DNA from 4 places in the Shouchella sp. JSM 1781072 genome. Region 1 is predicted to be linked to each of the others. Evidence: riboswitches for the same ligand, from Rfam matches in the RefSeq annotation. Region 1 holds a riboswitch; each other region holds the start of a gene.

What was found. A riboswitch is a leader RNA that binds a small molecule or an ion and turns the genes downstream of it on or off. The one in region 1 is predicted to bind thiamine pyrophosphate.
Region 2: it holds a riboswitch for thiamine pyrophosphate, as region 1 does, so the genes downstream of both, thiD (bifunctional hydroxymethylpyrimidine kinase/phosphomethylpyrimidine kinase) here and tenA (thiaminase II) in region 1, are expected to answer to the same signal.
Region 3: it holds a riboswitch for thiamine pyrophosphate, as region 1 does, so the genes downstream of both, ACE1TH_RS10765 (acetylornithine deacetylase) here and tenA (thiaminase II) in region 1, are expected to answer to the same signal.
Region 4: it holds a riboswitch for thiamine pyrophosphate, as region 1 does, so the genes downstream of both, thiE (thiamine phosphate synthase) here and tenA (thiaminase II) in region 1, are expected to answer to the same signal.

The regions. Positions count from the first base shown of each region.
Region 1 is NZ_JBHFQE010000003.1:60,344-64,558, forward strand. It holds gene ACE1TH_RS14215 (alpha/beta fold hydrolase) at 111-1,007, opposite strand; yybP-ykoY riboswitch at 1,143-1,316, shown strand; gene ACE1TH_RS14220 (TerC family protein) at 1,355-2,167, shown strand; TPP riboswitch at 2,255-2,354, shown strand; gene tenA (thiaminase II) at 2,411-3,097, shown strand; gene ACE1TH_RS14230 (hypothetical protein) at 3,094-3,666, shown strand; gene ACE1TH_RS14235 (TasA family protein) at 3,710-4,215, opposite strand, start outside.
Region 2 is NZ_JBHFQE010000001.1:1,557,288-1,561,502, forward strand. It holds gene ACE1TH_RS08315 (phosphatidylserine decarboxylase) at 1-561, opposite strand, end outside; gene pssA (CDP-diacylglycerol--serine O-phosphatidyltransferase) at 654-1,199, shown strand; gene ACE1TH_RS08325 (HU family DNA-binding protein) at 1,423-1,698, shown strand; TPP riboswitch at 1,722-1,821, shown strand; gene thiD (bifunctional hydroxymethylpyrimidine kinase/phosphomethylpyrimidine kinase) at 1,886-2,704, shown strand; gene ACE1TH_RS08335 (BclA C-terminal domain-containing protein) at 2,764-4,134, opposite strand.
Region 3 is NZ_JBHFQE010000002.1:276,818-281,032, forward strand. It holds gene ACE1TH_RS10745 (class I SAM-dependent methyltransferase) at 1-94, shown strand, start outside; gene ACE1TH_RS10750 (YciI family protein) at 114-374, shown strand; gene ACE1TH_RS10755 (PspC domain-containing protein) at 390-569, opposite strand; gene ACE1TH_RS10760 (cupin domain-containing protein) at 723-1,226, shown strand; gene ACE1TH_RS10765 (acetylornithine deacetylase) at 1,239-2,513, opposite strand; TPP riboswitch at 2,585-2,687, opposite strand; gene ACE1TH_RS10770 (MFS transporter) at 2,939-4,207, shown strand.
Region 4 is NZ_JBHFQE010000001.1:1,462,810-1,467,024, reverse strand. It holds gene aspA (aspartate ammonia-lyase) at 1-1,330, shown strand, start outside; TPP riboswitch at 1,366-1,476, shown strand; gene thiE (thiamine phosphate synthase) at 1,544-2,173, shown strand; gene thiS (sulfur carrier protein ThiS) at 2,170-2,367, shown strand; gene ACE1TH_RS07760 (thiazole synthase) at 2,371-3,147, shown strand; gene thiO (glycine oxidase ThiO) at 3,160-4,215, shown strand, end outside.

The DNA of each region.
Region 1 (4,215 bases):
TTTAATCATTCTTTCTTGAGATCAGAACATGAATCATTTGAACGATCCCTCCTTTAATCTGAATAAACGTATCGTAACACTAGAAAGAGAATAATGGAAATCTCGGTTGCCTAGTCGCTCAGTACTTGTTCCGATTGAGACTCGTTTTTGCTTAGGCTCTTTAGTATTAGATGATTAATGATGCTAGGATATTCATGGTGAACCCAATGCGTCGCATCCCCAATATAAATAAGTTCTCCTTGTGTACAACGTTTCAAGCTTTCTTTCGCTAGCGTTTTTGAAAGGAATGGGTCATCCAGCCCCCAAAGGATTGTCGTCGGCACATCGATGTTAAAGTCAAGCGCCTTCCATCCGTGGCGAAAATCAATTCGTACTGCTCGATACCAATTTAACATCGCTTTGATCGCCCCTGGCTGTAACCAAGCTGTTCGGTAATGCTCCAAGTCCTCTTTGTCAAACGCACCATGACGACCTGTCCACTTTAACCCTTTCGCCATGTACGTAAAAGCATCTGTCTTCAATACTTTCTCTGGCAAATACGGCAATTGGAAAAATACCATATACAAACTTCGAACAAACTGAGTCGGATTTTTCACCATTCCTTTTGGCATATCAGCAGGATGAGGAATATTTACTGGAATGAGTTTTTTCACACGATTTGGTCTTGTAGCTGCTAAATGCCAAGCAACCGCACCGCCCCAGTCATGCCCAATAACAATCGCTTGCTCTCTGTTAAAAAAGTCAATCATCGCTTCACAGTCATCTCGCAATTCATCAAGTGTATACGATTCAATCGTCTGAGGTTTATCGCTTTCGTTATAGCCTCTTTGGTCGGGTACAACAACATAATAACCATTCTTGGCAAGCTCAGTTATTTGATGTCTAAATCCATACCAAAACTCTGGAAATCCGTGTAACATTAAGACAAGTTCTCCATCTTTAGGTCCCGCACAAACAGCATGAAAGTGATAACCGTTTGCTTCGATCATACGATGTTCAAGCCGCACCTTACACCACATCCTTTTCTTCATTATTCATCTCTACCCGAATTAGAAGCGCATTATGCTCACCCGTTTCATTATTTTGAAATTTTTCTTGACGGATCATGGCTCTTCACATATACTATTTTTAACAATCACATACATTCCTTCAAAGGGGAGTAGCTGCAAGTTTCTATAACTTGAACCAAAGTCGTCATTACGTGGAGAACTTCCACCGGCTTTGTTTGGCATGATATACATAATGTCTAGCAAGACCTTTGCCTCGTTCGTACAAGGCAGGGGTCTTTTTGTATTCATAAATTGACTCGTTTTGTCGAACCTAAGGGGTGCAAACTAAGAGAGGCGTGTTGACTATGGATGCAGCTTTATTATTAGAATACAGCTGGGTATTACTTGTTCTTATTGCTTTAGAAGGGATTCTTGCCGCAGATAATGCACTTGTTTTAGCTATTATGGTGAAACATTTACCCGACAAGGAACGTAAAAAAGCCCTGTTTTACGGGTTAGCTGGTGCATTCGTTTTCCGATTAGCTTCGTTATTTGTCATTTCATTCTTAGTGGATGTTTGGCAAGTTCAAGCACTCGGTGCCGCATACTTATTATTTATTGCGTTAAATCATTTGTTCCGAAAACATGTCGTCAAAAAACAAGAGCAAGCCGCTGGAATCACGAAAGTAAAAAAAGGCAGTGGGTTCTGGACAACAGTATTTAAAGTAGAGATTGCCGACATTGCCTTCGCAGTCGACTCAATCTTAGCTGCTGTCGCGCTTGCAACTGCACTAACACCTACAGGACTTGGAACCGTAGGAAGTATGGACGTTGGGCAGTTTGTCGTTGTTTTCTTAGGCGGATTTATCGGCCTTCTAATCATGCGTTTTGCTGCTTCAAAATTTGTGGTGCTTTTACAAAAACGACCTGGGCTTGAAACAGCGGCTTTCATTATTGTTGGCTGGGTAGGTGTAAAACTCGCTGTGCAAGTCCTGGCTCACGATGCGATAGGTGTTATTCCGCATGAATTTCCACACTCGACAGGTTGGAAACTATTCTTCTACAGTGTACTTGTCTTAATCGTGCTTGGTGGATGGTTCCTATCTAAGAAACCGAGCGAGGGAGAAGAAGCGAAAACGGAAATCGAAAAACGAGCAGAAAATAAAGTCGAAGGATAATTAATATGTTTGAAGCATGGTTTACCTACCATGCTTTTTTTCATGTAAAAAGAATTGAATAATCTGTCAATGTATGGTTCACTAAAAGAGAACCACTAGGGGCGTCTTTTGACTGAGAAAAGCTTAGCTTTGACCCTTTGAACCTGATCTGGTTAATACCAGCGTAGGGAAGTGGAGCTGCAGCACTATTTGCTGGCACTCCTTTAGGGTCCTCCCTTTGTGAACAAAAAGGAGGTTATTTTTATGAGTTTTAGTAACGAATTAAGACAGAAAGCAAACCCCGTATTTGAAGCGATTCTTCAGCACCCATTTGTTCAAGGCATCGGGAAAGGTACGCTCGAACCTGAAGCTTTAATCCACTACGTCAAACAAGACTTTGAGTACTTAAACACGTTTATGCAAATTTATGGATTAGCGATTAACAAAAGCACATCAAGAGACGATATTGCCATGTTTAATGAGCAAATTTCGTTTATTCTCCACAGCGAAATTCACCCGCATAATAATTTCTGCCAAGTTGCAGGGGTTGCTTATGAAGACTTGCACCACGAGCCATTAGCACCAACTGCACATCATTATACAAGGCATATGCTTGATGTTGCTCAAACGGGGTCATTAGCAGACGTTTTAGCTGTGCTACTCCCCTGCCCTTGGACTTATCAAGTGATTGGCGATTATTTATACGAAACCTTCAAGCCCGAAGAGGATCATCCGTTTTACGATTGGATTTCCTTTTACCGTTCCGGCGGTGAGATGAGCGTTACAGCCATTTTTTGTAATCGTCTTGATGAACTTGCGCAGGAAGCAACCGCAGCTCAAAAACAAGACATGCTTGATCATTTCTTGAAAAGCTGCCAATTAGAATACGCCTTTTGGGAAATGGCGTATACAAAAGAATCATGGCCTGTGTCGCTTGAGGCTGTTACATGACACACGTATGGTATGCGAGCTACGGCTCGAACATGCTTGAAGAACGTTTTCTTTGTTATATACAAGGCGGACGGCCTGATGGCTCATCAAAAGTAGAGAGAGGGGCTCGCGATCGTACCCCTCCTCTTTGCTCCACTCCGTTTCGGTTACCCTATGATCTTTATTTTGCAAAAGAGCAAACAAAATGGGGATTTGGAGGGGTGGCTTTTATTCGGAATGAAATCAAACCGCATACACATACTTTTTCGAAAGCCTATCTTATTACAACCGAGCAATTTATTGATGTTGTGAAACAAGAAAATCAGCTCGATTTTCTTTCAATCGATTTTGACGAATTGTACAAAAAAGGTTCACTCACCTTAGAAGACGGATGGTACAACAAACTAGTCGTAGCTGGCTTTATGAACGATCTACCGGTTTTAACATTTACCTCCGACCAGGATTGGCCGCAATGTCAAGAAACCAAGCCTGCTTCAGCATATGAACAAACTCTTCTAAAAGGATTACTTCAGCTAGATGTAACAAAAGAAGAGGCAACCTCGTATTTAACATCTCATTATCCACAATGAAGAGACCGGTCTCGGCATAAGCCGGACCGGTCTCTTCTAACGATTAATATTCAGACCCATTATCTGTTTGTTTCGCTAACACTTCCAGAACGGCTTGATAAACAGCGCCCTGGTACTCGTTCCCGGCATTCGCATCAAGCTTTACACCAAAATTAAGGTCAATGTACTGTCCCTCATCAAGCTGCCAAAATTCATTATCCGTTCCTGATTGCGCCCCGTCTCCTAAGAAGAGCTCACCAGTGTTTTGGTCGTAATCACTTTCATCCACTAATGCAACTAACACTTCAACATCATCGGAACCTGCGTTAGATGCAGCTGAAAACGTTTGAACTTCATTTGTGACGCCATTAAAAAGTTGATCCAAACGGTACTGGGCATCTTCATAGACATCTCTTCCTGGAGCAACAGTATATTTGAGCGCAATATAGCCGACTTTGTAAGCGTCAATCGGCACTTCTAAATTGACGTTGTGTGCATAAGTCGCTTGCAAGTGTGTATCAAGGGTTCCTGTATTTTCAACAGACAACCAATCCCCAAAGATGAGCTGAG
Region 2 (4,215 bases), on a different contig from region 1:
ACCTTGATACAAGTCGTTGACAATTCGATAATTGTGCGAAAGAGGTTTTCTTCCATACTTCAATCCAGGCTCATTCACCGGGTAGGAGCGGCTTCCTAACGTTTTAGATGCAGACAGGCGACAATTCAAAGGACTGTGAATTCGATGATAGTCACTTGGGCTTAGGTAGAGAATGACATACGTACCGCCCTCAAATTTCTCCGCTTGATCTTTAGACTGCAGCATATCTTCTAAGCGATAGTGTTGCCCCTTCACAATAAATGTGGCATCTTGTTTAATTTCTCCTGTCTCTTCACATCTTCCATCAACTGGTGAAACAACACTCTTTTCTTCTTGATTAATAGGTCGATTTTTCATTTCAATTTGTCTCGTAAAAAACGAATGTAAACTTCCATGCTCTTTATATGGCAACAATGCTTCTTCATGATTAATCTTATAAGTTTTAATAAACATTGGAATAAACGGCTTACTAAGCTTTGATTTCGTAAATTGTTTTAACAGTTTTGAGCTCCATTGACGATTTGTTAGTTCTATACTCATTTGAAAAAATTTCCTTTTCATCTCATCACCTTTAATGCTTTTTGCATCATTGCCCGCTTTTTTATGGTATACTTTGGTATTATAGCACGTAAATAAACTCGAAAAGAGGTGAAATGTACGTGTTCTTATTAAATCAATTAGTCTCGACTCGAAAAAAAATTAAAGGTCAAATTGCGAATGGATTAACGCTTATTAATTTAGGCCTTGGGATAACCGCAATTATGTTTATTTTACAAGGAAGTATTTGGTACGGATTTTTATTTATCGCTCTTGCAGCTTTATTTGATCGCTTTGATGGAATGGTAGCTAGGCGATTAAAAATTGAGTCAGAACTCGGAAAGCAACTTGATTCCTTAAGTGACCTCGTATCATTTGGTGTGGCCCCTGCTCTACTAGTCCAACAAGCCACATTAATGCCGTTAAGTTTTGTAGGCGGACTTGCCGTTGTTCTCTTTATTTTATGTGGTGCTTTAAGACTTGCACGCTTTAACATTACAGATTCTCCTAATGAATTTATTGGATTACCAATTACAGGCGCAGGGTGTATCTTGGCCTTTTCAACACTTTTTAATGATCAATTACCCGAAACATTTTTTGTTATTTTTATGATTTGTTTATCTGGTTTAATGATTAGCAACATTAGGGTAAAGAAAGTGTAACGCCTCATTTCAACATGAATCGTCAAAAATTGATTCATAAGTCTATTTTTATTGCTTAACTGGCTAAAATTACTGCTTTTAGCTTGACAGTAGCAGGATTCATGAGTAAATTAAGGGCAGGCAGTAACGTCTGCCCGCTTTAAAAGCGGATTTTAAGTATACATATTATTCTCGTGTAAAAGAATAATACGTTATTCTATGTAAAGAAAAGGAGTTTTTACAGATGAACAAAACAGATCTGATTAATGCAGTTTCCGAGCAAGCAGAAATCTCTAAAAAGGACGCGTCAAAAGCAGTTGACGCTGTATTTGAAGGTATTACTGATTCTCTAGTAAACGGAGGGAAAGTTCAACTTGTTGGATTTGGTAGCTTCGAAGTTAGAGAGCGTTCAGCAAGAAAAGGACGCAACCCGCAAACAGGAGAAGAAATCGAAATTCCAGCAACTAAAAACCCTGCGTTCAAGCCTGGTAAGCAATTAAAAGACGCAGTCAACTCATAAGATTTGCACAAACTGTATAAAATAAATTCCACTAGGGGTGCATGAATGCTGAGAAAAGGGAAACCTTTAACTCTTCAACCTGATCTAGGTAAAACTAGCGTAGGGAAGTGGAAAGCAATGACTATTGCTCAAAAAACGGCCGCCTCTTTCTGTGCGGTCGTTTTTTTGTTGAAAGGATGATTATATAATGGAATCAATTCGTCGTGCACTCACAATAGCTGGTACAGACCCAACAGGTGGAGCGGGAATCCAAGCTGATATTAAAACGTTTCAAGAACTAGAGGTTTATGGCATGTCCGTCTTAACATCCATCGTGGCACAAAACACAACGGGTGTCAGAGGCATTCATCACCTTCCAATTGAAATGATTGAATTGCAGTTAGATGCAGTGCTGGACGACATTTATCCTCATGCCATTAAAACAGGCATGATTGCGCAAAAAGACATGATGGCTCTTTTAAGTCATAAACTCGATAAACTTACGAACGTTCCATACATTTGTGATCCAGTCATGATGGCTAAGAATGGCGATGCCCTACTTGAAAAAGATGTACGATCGTTTTTGCGAGATACACTCGTTCCTCTAGCCACTATCGCTACACCAAATATTGCGGAAGCAGAAGACTTAATTGAAATGAAAATCGAATCCGTTGATGATATGAAAAAAGCAGCTAAACGAATTGTTCATGAACTTGGCGCGACGTACACAGTTGTCAAAGGTGGCAGCCTCCAAGGAGATGCTATAGACGTATTCTATAGTGCAGATGATGGCTATCATACTCTTGACGCACCACGAACGGATACAAACCATACACACGGTACAGGATGTACGTTTTCTGCCGCGATTAGCGCAGAATTAGCAAAAGGTGTTCCTGTTTTTGCTGCTGTGCAAAAAGCAAAGCACTATACATCGGCTGCCATCGCACATTCATTAAATATCGGACATGGGTATGGGCCAACAAATCACTGGGCACATCGCCTTCACTCCAATTCAACCCCCCTTTAAAACACCTTTAATAAGTAGAAAAAAGCCTACCACTTGTTTCGGTAAGCCTTTTTCTACCATTATGCGATTCTTACAATTCTTAGTGCTGCACCTTGACCATCTACTAATACAGCAGCGCCTAATAATCCAAATAATTCTAGCTCAATTATATCACCAGCCGCCAAATCTGCTACAACATTTCCTGGAATATTTGTAACAGCTACACCTGGAGATACTTCCGAAGAAGCAAGTGGTGTACCGTTAACAGTAAGTCGTAACCCTAGCAACAGTCCAGCTGTCAGATTCACATTATAAGAAATACTATACGTTCCCGCAGTGTCAATTGTAAATCCATCTCCTGTTGCCGTTATTCCAGCCGCTAACTGATTATCAGGAACTGGAACCGTCGTACCGCCAAGAACAACTGCAATTGTTGATCCGCCATTCGTACCAAATGCATACGTAGACGTTAGCGCTTCTCCTGTAGGGCTTGCTGGACCGGTTGGACCCGTCGGACCTGCTGGGCCAGTTACACCAAGACTAGGAAGGACTAATTCAAAATCAGCTGACTCACCTGGTGTTCCTGTTGGAGCGTCTACTAAGACGCGATAAACAGAACCTTCAAATGATACCAATTCACCTGCAGTTAATGCTGGAGCGGTAGCAGGATCAAAAAGCGTAACACCATCAAGTCCAACACCTGTTACCCCTGTTGGACCTGCTGGGCCAGTTGGACCGGTTGCTCCATCTAATCCTGTTGGACCAATTGGACCGGTTGGGCCCGTGATTCCGTCTAATCCTGTTGGACCTGCTGGGCCAGTTGGACCGGTTGCTCCGTCTAATCCTGTTGGACCTGTTGGGCCAGTTGGACCGGTTGCTCCGTCTAATCCTGTTGGACCTGTTGGGCCAGTTGGACCGGTTGCTCCATCTAATCCTGTTGGACCTGCTGGGCCAGTTGGACCGGTTGCTCCGTCTAATCCTGTTGGACCTGCTGGGCCGGTTGGACCAGTTGCTCCGTCTAATCCTGTTGGACCTGCTGGGCCAGTTGGACCTGTAATTCCTGTAATTCCTGTCGCTCCTCCATCACCAATGATGAGTTCATATTCAGGTGATGTTCCTGGAACACCTGCAGGTGCGTTGACTAGCACTCGATAGACGCTTCCGTTAAATGAGGTAAACTGACCTGCTACTAAACTAGGTCGTACCAGTTCATTAAATGGAATAATATCATCTAGTCCAATACCTGTAGCACCAGGCGATCCTGTTGGACCTGGCGGGCCGGTTGGGCCGGTAATAGCCGTAATCCCTGTTCCTCCACCTGGGGGACCTGTTGGACCCGTCGGACCTGCTGGACCGGTTGGACCGGTTGGACCTGCGTCAGGTAGAAAACTTCCTCCATTACGAGGAGTTCTTGAAAAACGTTGAATGTTATCGCAATTAAAATAATCCATTTTATAGCTCCTCCTATTTTATTGCTGTATATGAACAGCTTATAAATCGTATGCTCGATGCACATACTTTGATTGTGTGGA
Region 3 (4,215 bases), on a different contig from region 1:
TTTTTCCATTGAATCATTTACCGTCGTACCTAAACACGTAATTGGGGGCGAACTAACCTTTCAATCTGTCATTTTACGAAAAATCGAAATCTAATCATAAGGAGAAGTGACCTATGACTTATTATGCCGTACTTTTACCGATGCTAGATGAACAGAAAAGCGAAGACTATCGTGAAGCTCACGTCGCATACCTTCAGGAGAAAAAGGCAGACGGAAAAATCTTTGCCAACGGCCGCTTTATCGACGGAACAGGAGGGCTCGTCATCTATCAAACGAATACTTTCGAAGAATTACTAGAGCTTGTGCAAAATGATCCTTACGTCGTCGAACGAGCAAGAGATTTTGAGATTCATGAATGGGATTTGGTATTGTAAATTTTCATCCTCCCCTTAGATAACCGGATTTGTCTCTAAATACATTGCCAAGATCACATAAATTAAAACGTTAGCGGGGATAACAAGAAAAATCAAGCGGACAGCGAGGGATGGGATCCCCAAATGGTCTGCAATTCCCCCGCAAACGCCACTGATTACGCGATCTTGTTCAGCTTTCATTAGTTTTCGCTTCATTCTTCACACCTCTAATGATTTGGATTTATTTGGAATTCTTTACCCGCTTTCTCGTTTCGTAAACAACTTTATTCTCATTCCTGTCGATTGTTTTATGTTTGCGCTCTCATTAGGGTGGTATAGATAATAAAAGGGAAATGGGAGGCTTTTCAGATGCGAGATTTAAATCAAGTTACGGTGAAGCAACATTATTTTAATGATGATGGGCGGGTTCCAAACCATCCGAGCTATCCATTTGTGCATTATCAAGCGGTATTTGAAAATGAAGATAGCATTGAACAAATTTTAAAAGAAAATCACTGGTATAACTCTTGGCGTGGTGGCATTTTTGACTATCATCACTACCATAGCAACGCCCATGAAGTATTAGTTGTGGTCGAAGGTGAAGCAACGTTACAAGTTGGGGGTGTGTCTGGCGAGCAGCTCGAAGTTGGTGTCGGCGATGTGTTAATCTTACCAGCAGGAACCGGCCATAAATTTATTGATGGTAGCGAGTCATTTGCTGTTATCGGCGCGTATCCTGAAGGCGTTCCATATGATTTATGTACAGGTGACCCTGCAGAGAAAGAAAAACATATTCAAAAAATTACAGAAGTCCCGAAACCAAGTCATGATCCTGTCTTTGGCGAACACGGACCGCTCTCCACCTTGTGGTAAGAAAGTAGCGCATTAATCTGCGCTACTTTTTGGCGTGTTGCACCAGCTAATCATAAAACGAAGCAACGACTGCGTATAATTCATGAGCTCCTCAATATTTAATTGCTCATTCACAGCATGCGCATGTTCTAATTTCCCTGGTCCATAAAGAATCGTTGGGATACCGTAAGAGGCTAGCCAACCTCCATCCGTGACCGTTTGAGACATTTCCACATCTGGTCGTGCTCCAAAAAACGCTTCGTGTGCTTCCGTAACCATCGAGAATGCAGCGTGTTCTTGATCAACCGAAAACGCAGGAAACACCTCGCCACGATCAACAATCATAGATTCGCCTCCCCATTCAAACAGCGGTGGATGATCTCGAAGCCATATATCTCCCTGTGCAACAGCAAGAAGATGGTTTTCGATTTGTTTTGTGACTTCTTCAACCGTTTCATCAGGGTAAAAATGAACCGTTATCCATAAACGGCATTCATCCGCTACAAAAGCAGGATGCCGTCCGCCTTCAATAACGGCTGGATTAATCGTGTTGGTTCCTGAGGGGAATCCAGGATACGATTTTGTAATAGCCCAGTGTCGTTCTAACTCTTGCAAAGCCGTAATCATTTTTGTCATTTTTTCAATTGCGCTTGCTCCATGCACGCCTCCTCCTGCATGGACCATTTGTCTTCTCGTGCCGTCATGGTGCGTGGTCGGACTTTTAATTGTAATCCAGCCTGTAATGACGCCGCCCTGACCTTGAATGGCACAGTGACTTGTGTCCGCGACGATCGCATAGTCTGCTTGATAGCCACGCTCACAACATTGCTTCGTCCCTGCTTCCCCCACTTCTTCTCCGATAACCGACTGTAAAAAGACATCTCCCTTTAACTTCAAACCATAATCAGATGCAAGTTTTAGTGCAAACAAACAAGCAGCAAGACCACCTTTCATGTCTGCAGCACCACGACCGTAAATCGTTCCATCCATAACCTCGGCAGAAAAAGGGGACGTCTTCCACACCTCATCCTTATCAACAGAAGCGACATCTACGTGACCATTCAAAATCAAACTGTGAAAGGTATCTGAGTGCGATCCTTTTAATGTGCCAACTACATTCGGATCCCCTTCATAAACGTCCCACTGATCAACCGTTGCCCCTAAGTCGTTTAAATAGTTCGCAATATACGCTTGAATTCCTGCTGTATTACGAGCTGGCGGCGCTGGTGTTTCAAACTCAATCAAGTCTTTCACAAGTTGGATTAACTCATCTTTTCGCTCGTGCACGTCATCAACGAATGTTTCCATACCCTTTTCCTCCTCAAAAATAAAAAACACCTCTTTTTTTAGGAAAAGAAGTGTTGAACGATTAAACGACGCATCTGATTCAACCACTTCCCTCCGCTAGTATCATCTAGATCAGGTTCATAAGGGTTAAGACATCCTTGTCTCTCTCAGCTTAGCGCACCCCTAGTGGTGTTTTTATTCAATTTATTGTTGTTATGTTTAGTGTATCAAACTGCAAAAAAAATTTAAAACTTAAAGAAATGGTATTCTTCATAAACAGTTGAAAAAGATCATACGCAAAATGAAAGGTAGCATCATTTAAACGTAATTCATTTTATCACTAATTGAGCTGATTGAGTTTTCACGCTATTGGTTGACAGTATAATTTACGTACAGTAAACTGTATATAAATAATTGTAAGCGCTTTTATAAAAGGAGGCCATTAAATGAACAAGGTTACGACTAGCATCGAGAAAAGAGGCTGGGGATTACTTGGAATGGTTTGGATAACGGTGATGCTAGCGCAAACGGTAAGCTTTTCTTACGGCATGGTCTTGCCCGATATCATGAGTGATCTTCAGTTCGGCTATGATACAGCTGGTAATTTGGCTGGAATCTCACAGTTGATTGCTGGTTTACTTACGATTCCTATTGTGGCACTAGCAACAAAGCTTGATCCACGCTATAGCATAATGGGCATGATTTTTCTTGGTGGAAGTGGTCTTCTTTTGTTTGGGCTCGCACAAAACACGTTCACCATGCTGACAAGTATGATTCTATTCAAAAGTATTATGGTCAGTATTTTAGGTGCCGTCGTTGTGGTCAAAGTGAAGTGGGTACCTCAAACTCGATTAACAGAAATTAATGGAATCGAAAATTTCTTACAGCCTATCGGTCAAACTCTTGGCACGATGGCAATCGTCTACATCCTTGCTTTTTTTGGAGGCTGGCGCATGACGGCAATCGTATTAGGTAGTCTCGTACTCGTTCTCGCTATTTTATGGCCGATCTTTTATCGCGACAAAAAAGAAATGACATCAAATACGAACGTTGCGTCACAGTCAACAGTAGCTAAAAATCCTATCCTTCAAGCAATGAAATTAAAAACAGTTTGGCTACTAGCCTTTGCATGGCCAACAACCACATTAATCTGGGTAGCGGCTTTTACATTTTGGCCTTCACATGCAACGGACACATTAGGCTTAACGATTGGTCAGACTGGCTTTATTCTAGGGCTTATCCCTATTTTTTCCGCTATTGCGTCATTAACTTCTCCTTATTTGGCAAAATCAATCGGTTATGATAAGCCTTTGATTTGGATTTGGGGATTTATTCTTCCTGTCTCGTATTTCATTTTGTTGCAAACATCAAATTTAGTCATTTTAGCAATTGCCGCTGCCATTTGTGGATATGGCGCATACGCTTTTGTTCCACTAGCCTATACGATTCTCTATCGTATTCCAGGTTTACATTCTAAAACGGTTGCGGCAAGCACAAGCATTGTATTGACAGCGATTACTCTAGGTGCAGCGTTAGGGTCCATTATTGTTGGCCAGTTGAGTGAAATCATGACGCTTTACAGCGCGATGGCAATTTGTTGTTTAGCTCCTTTTATCTTTGGTATCCTCACTTTGTTTCTACCTGAATACGGACGTAAATACATGGAAAAAAATCAAGCAATTGACGAAGAAAATTCAATTAAACACAGTTCTTAGGAGGTCTT
Region 4 (4,215 bases), on a different contig from region 1:
GAAGGATAACTTTCCGATCACAGGCTACCCGCCTCATCCAGAACTGATTCGAGCATTTGGTTTTGTGAAAAAAGCTGCAGCCATGGCAAATCGAGACGTTGGTGTTTTACGTCCCCATATTGCTGATGCGATTGTGAAAGCAAGTGATGATGTCATTAACGGCGAATTAAATGAACATTTCATTGTTGATTCGATTCAAGGTGGTGCAGGCACATCCTTTAATATGAACGCGAATGAAGTCATTGCCAATCGTGCCATTGAAATTTTAGGTGGAGAAAAAGGCGACTATTTAAAAGTTAGCCCAAACACCCATGTGAACATGGCTCAATCAACAAACGATGCCTTTCCAACTGCCATTCATATCGCTGCACTTCATATGACGCAGGGGTTAACCGATGAGTTACGAAAATTGATTGCGGAAATGGAAGGAAAAGCGGAAGAGTTTGACGATGTCCTCAAGATGGGACGTACGCATCTACAAGATGCAGTGCCGATTCGACTTGGACAAGAATTTGGTTCTTATCGGAAAGTGTTAGTCCGTGATTTAAAACGAATTAGCCGCTCTGCCAATCATTTACATGAAGTGAATATGGGTGCTACAGCTGTTGGGACAGGCTTAAACGCTAAACCGGAGTATATTGAAAAAGTAGCAACACATCTTGCGACGGTTACAAATCTTCCTTTTAAAACAGCAGAAGATCTTGTAGATGCAACGCAAAATACCGACGCTTATACTGAACTTTCAAGTTCATTAAAAATATTAGCCATTAATTTATCCAAAATAGCCAATGATTTACGTTTAATGAGTTCTGGGCCTCGTACAGGGTTAAATGAAATAAATTTACCTGCTCGTCAACCTGGATCTTCGATTATGCCGGGAAAAGTAAATCCAGTCATGTGTGAAGTGATCAATCAGCTTTCTTTCCAAGTAATTGGAAATGATCATACGATTAGCCTTGCATCTGAAGCGGGACAGCTTGAGTTAAATGTAATGGAACCTGTGCTTGTCTTTAATTTATTACAATCTTTAACCGTTCTTGAAAATGGCATGCGCGTATTCCGTGAATATGCGATTGCTGGTATTACGGCTAATATCGACCGCTGTCGAGAGCTTGTTGAAAATAGTGTTGGAATTGTTACGGCGATTAATCCTCACGTTGGCTATGAAGTGGCCACTCGCATTGCCAAAGAAGCGTTAGAAACGGAGCGACCTGTGCGAGAAATTTGTTTGGAGCGTGGCATTTTATCTGAAGAAGAATTAAACGAAATTCTTGATCCAAAAGAAATGACTAAACCTGGTATAGCGGGATCTCGTTTCTTACCACTTTAAAAACAAAAGCACTTATGTCATACTAAAAGAAAATAGCAAAAGACTAGGGGTGCCCGATGAAGTTGGGCTGAGAAAAAGAACGAATTTCTTTTACTCTTTAACCTGATCTGGTTTATACCAGCGGAGGGAAGTCGGCATACGTATCATATAATTGAGCGTGTAAACCGTAACCCCTTTGGTTACGGTTTTTTTGCGTAAAGGAGTGTAGACAAAATGAAAGATTTTCAACTTTATGTCATAACAGGAGAAGCGTTTCATGAAGGCAAAGAGCTTCTTCAAGTAATGGAAGAGGCGATTAAAGGTGGAGCAGACTTTATACAGCTAAGAGATAAAACGAGCAGTCGAAAAGAAGTGTTTGAGAAAGCAAAGCGTTTAAATGATCTTTGTAAAACCTATAACGTGCCGTTTATAGTGAATGACTACATTGATATTGCGATGGCAGTCGATGCAGATGGGGTTCACGTAGGTCAAGATGACATGCCGTTGGCTGAAGTCCGTAAACTTGTCGGTAAAGACAAAATTATTGGTGTATCTACGCACAAATTAGACGAAGCCCTTGAAGCAGAAAAGGGTGGAGCAGACTATATTGGTGTCGGCCCCATTTTTCCAACAAATAGTAAAGAAGACGTAGTTGATCCAGTTACCACTTCGTATATAAAAGAAATTAAAGCGCATGTCTCGATTCCTTTTGTAGCAATCGGTGGCATTAAAACTCATAATGTCCGCGAAGTCATTGAAGCAGGAGCAGATGCCGTTTGTGTCATTACGGAAGTGGTAGCAGCGGAAGATGTGCAAGCAGCGGCAGAAACTATGACAAAGGCGATAAATGAGGCGAAAGCATGAATCTTTTCATAAATGGTGAGCAGAGAACTGTAAAAAGTGAAACCATTGAACAATTGATTGCGGAACTAGAATTAAACGGGCAACTCCTCGTTGTCGAGATGGCTGGTGAGATCATTGCCCGTGAAAATTGGAGCAATACATCCTTATCTGAGAATAAGTCAATTGAGCTTGTTCATTTTGTTGGAGGTGGTTGAGAAATGAAAAAAAACCTTTTACGTATAAACGGAAAGCCATTACAGTCACGCTTCTTTTTAGGTACTGGTCGCTACCCAAATCCTTTTGTTCAAAATGAAGCGATTAAAGCATCTGGTGCTGAAGTATTAACGTTTGCTTTGCGCCGCGTAAACTTAGAAGCGCCGGCCGAAGATGCGATTTTACAACATTTAAACGGGGAAAATTTTCAGTATTTGCCGAATACATCTGGTGCTTCCACAGCGGAAGAAGCCATTCGTATTGCTCGTTTAGCAAAAGCGTCTGGTCTAAGTGATTGGATTAAAATTGAAATTAGTGCTTCTGAAAAAACGTTGCTGCCTGATCCGATCGAAACGTTAAGAGCAACCGAAATCCTTGTATCAGAAGGGTTTACCGTTTTACCCTATACGTCTGACGACCCCATTTTGTGTAAACGGCTAGAGGAAGCAGGCGCTCATGCTGTCATGCCAGGAGCTGCGCCGATTGGTACAGGGCTTGGAATCTTAAATGAATACAATATTGGTTTAATTGTAGAAGAAGCAAATGTACCAATTATTATTGATGCAGGATTAGGTACGCCAAGCGATGTTGCAAAAGCAATGGAGCTGGGTGTGGATGGAATCTTAATGAATACCCCTGTAGCGAAAGCAAAAGACCCTGTTAAAATGGCAAAAGCGATGCGTTTAGCGATTGAGGCAGGCGAACTGTCGTATGAAGCAGGGAGAATTCCGAAAAAACCATATGCGAGTGCAAGTAGCCCAACAACACAGTACATGAAATAGGAGAGGCTCAAAATGGAAAAAATAATCGTCATTGGTGGCGGAATTATTGGATTATCAATTGCATTACGGCTGGCAAGTGAAGGCACTCGAGTAACGATTTTAGAAAAGGACACGTGTGGCGGCCAAGCCTCAGGAGCGGCAGCAGGGATGCTCGCTCCTTTTTCAGAGATTGGGGAAGACCAAGATGTTTTTTTTGATTTTAGTTTGGCAAGTCTAACTTTATATCCTGAATGGCAAGCATATGTAAGAAAAACATCGGGTGTCGATTTTGAATATTCAAAATCAGGAAGCCTTCATTGTGTCTATCATGAAGCGGACTTACTTCCTCTTTATACAAGATCGTCTTGGCAAAAAGACTATAATAAAGATATGCAAATTTTGAACCAAGAAGAAGTGCTTGCGCTTGAGCCACATCTATCAGAGGAAATAAAAGGAGCGATTTACTACCCAAATGAAGCGCACATTTACGCTCCAGATTTTGTGAAAGCGTTAATTGAGGCGTGCAAACGTTCATCCGTCGACATTTGTGAACATTTAGGAGAAGTAGAGATTCTGTCGTCATCGTCTGATGATGTGCAAGTAAAAGCTAGGGGTCAAGTGTTTGAAGCAGATCAAGTTGTCGTTACAACAGGAGCTTGGGCACAAAAGCAAGCAGAAACGTTAGGGCTTAACCTGCCAATCTATCCAATACGAGGTCAAATATGTGCGTATCGTCCAAATGAATCGTTACTTAATCATATTGTCTATACGAGTCAAGGCTATCTCGTTCCAAAAGCAAATGGTACAATTGTAAATGGAGCTTCAGAAGATATTGCTGGTTTTGAAACGTCAGTTACAGCAAAAGGTATGGATCGCTTAAAGCGCTGGAATAAAAAAATCCTGCCTGCCCTTCAAGATGAACCGACTATTCATGAGTGGGCCGGCTTGCGACCAGCTACACAAGATGGTTTTCCGTATATTGGTCGATTAACCGATCATCCAAAGATTTATTTCGCATGCGGTCATTATCGAAATGGTATTTTATTAAGCGCAATTACGGCAAAGGTCGTAACGGAAGATTTATTAGAA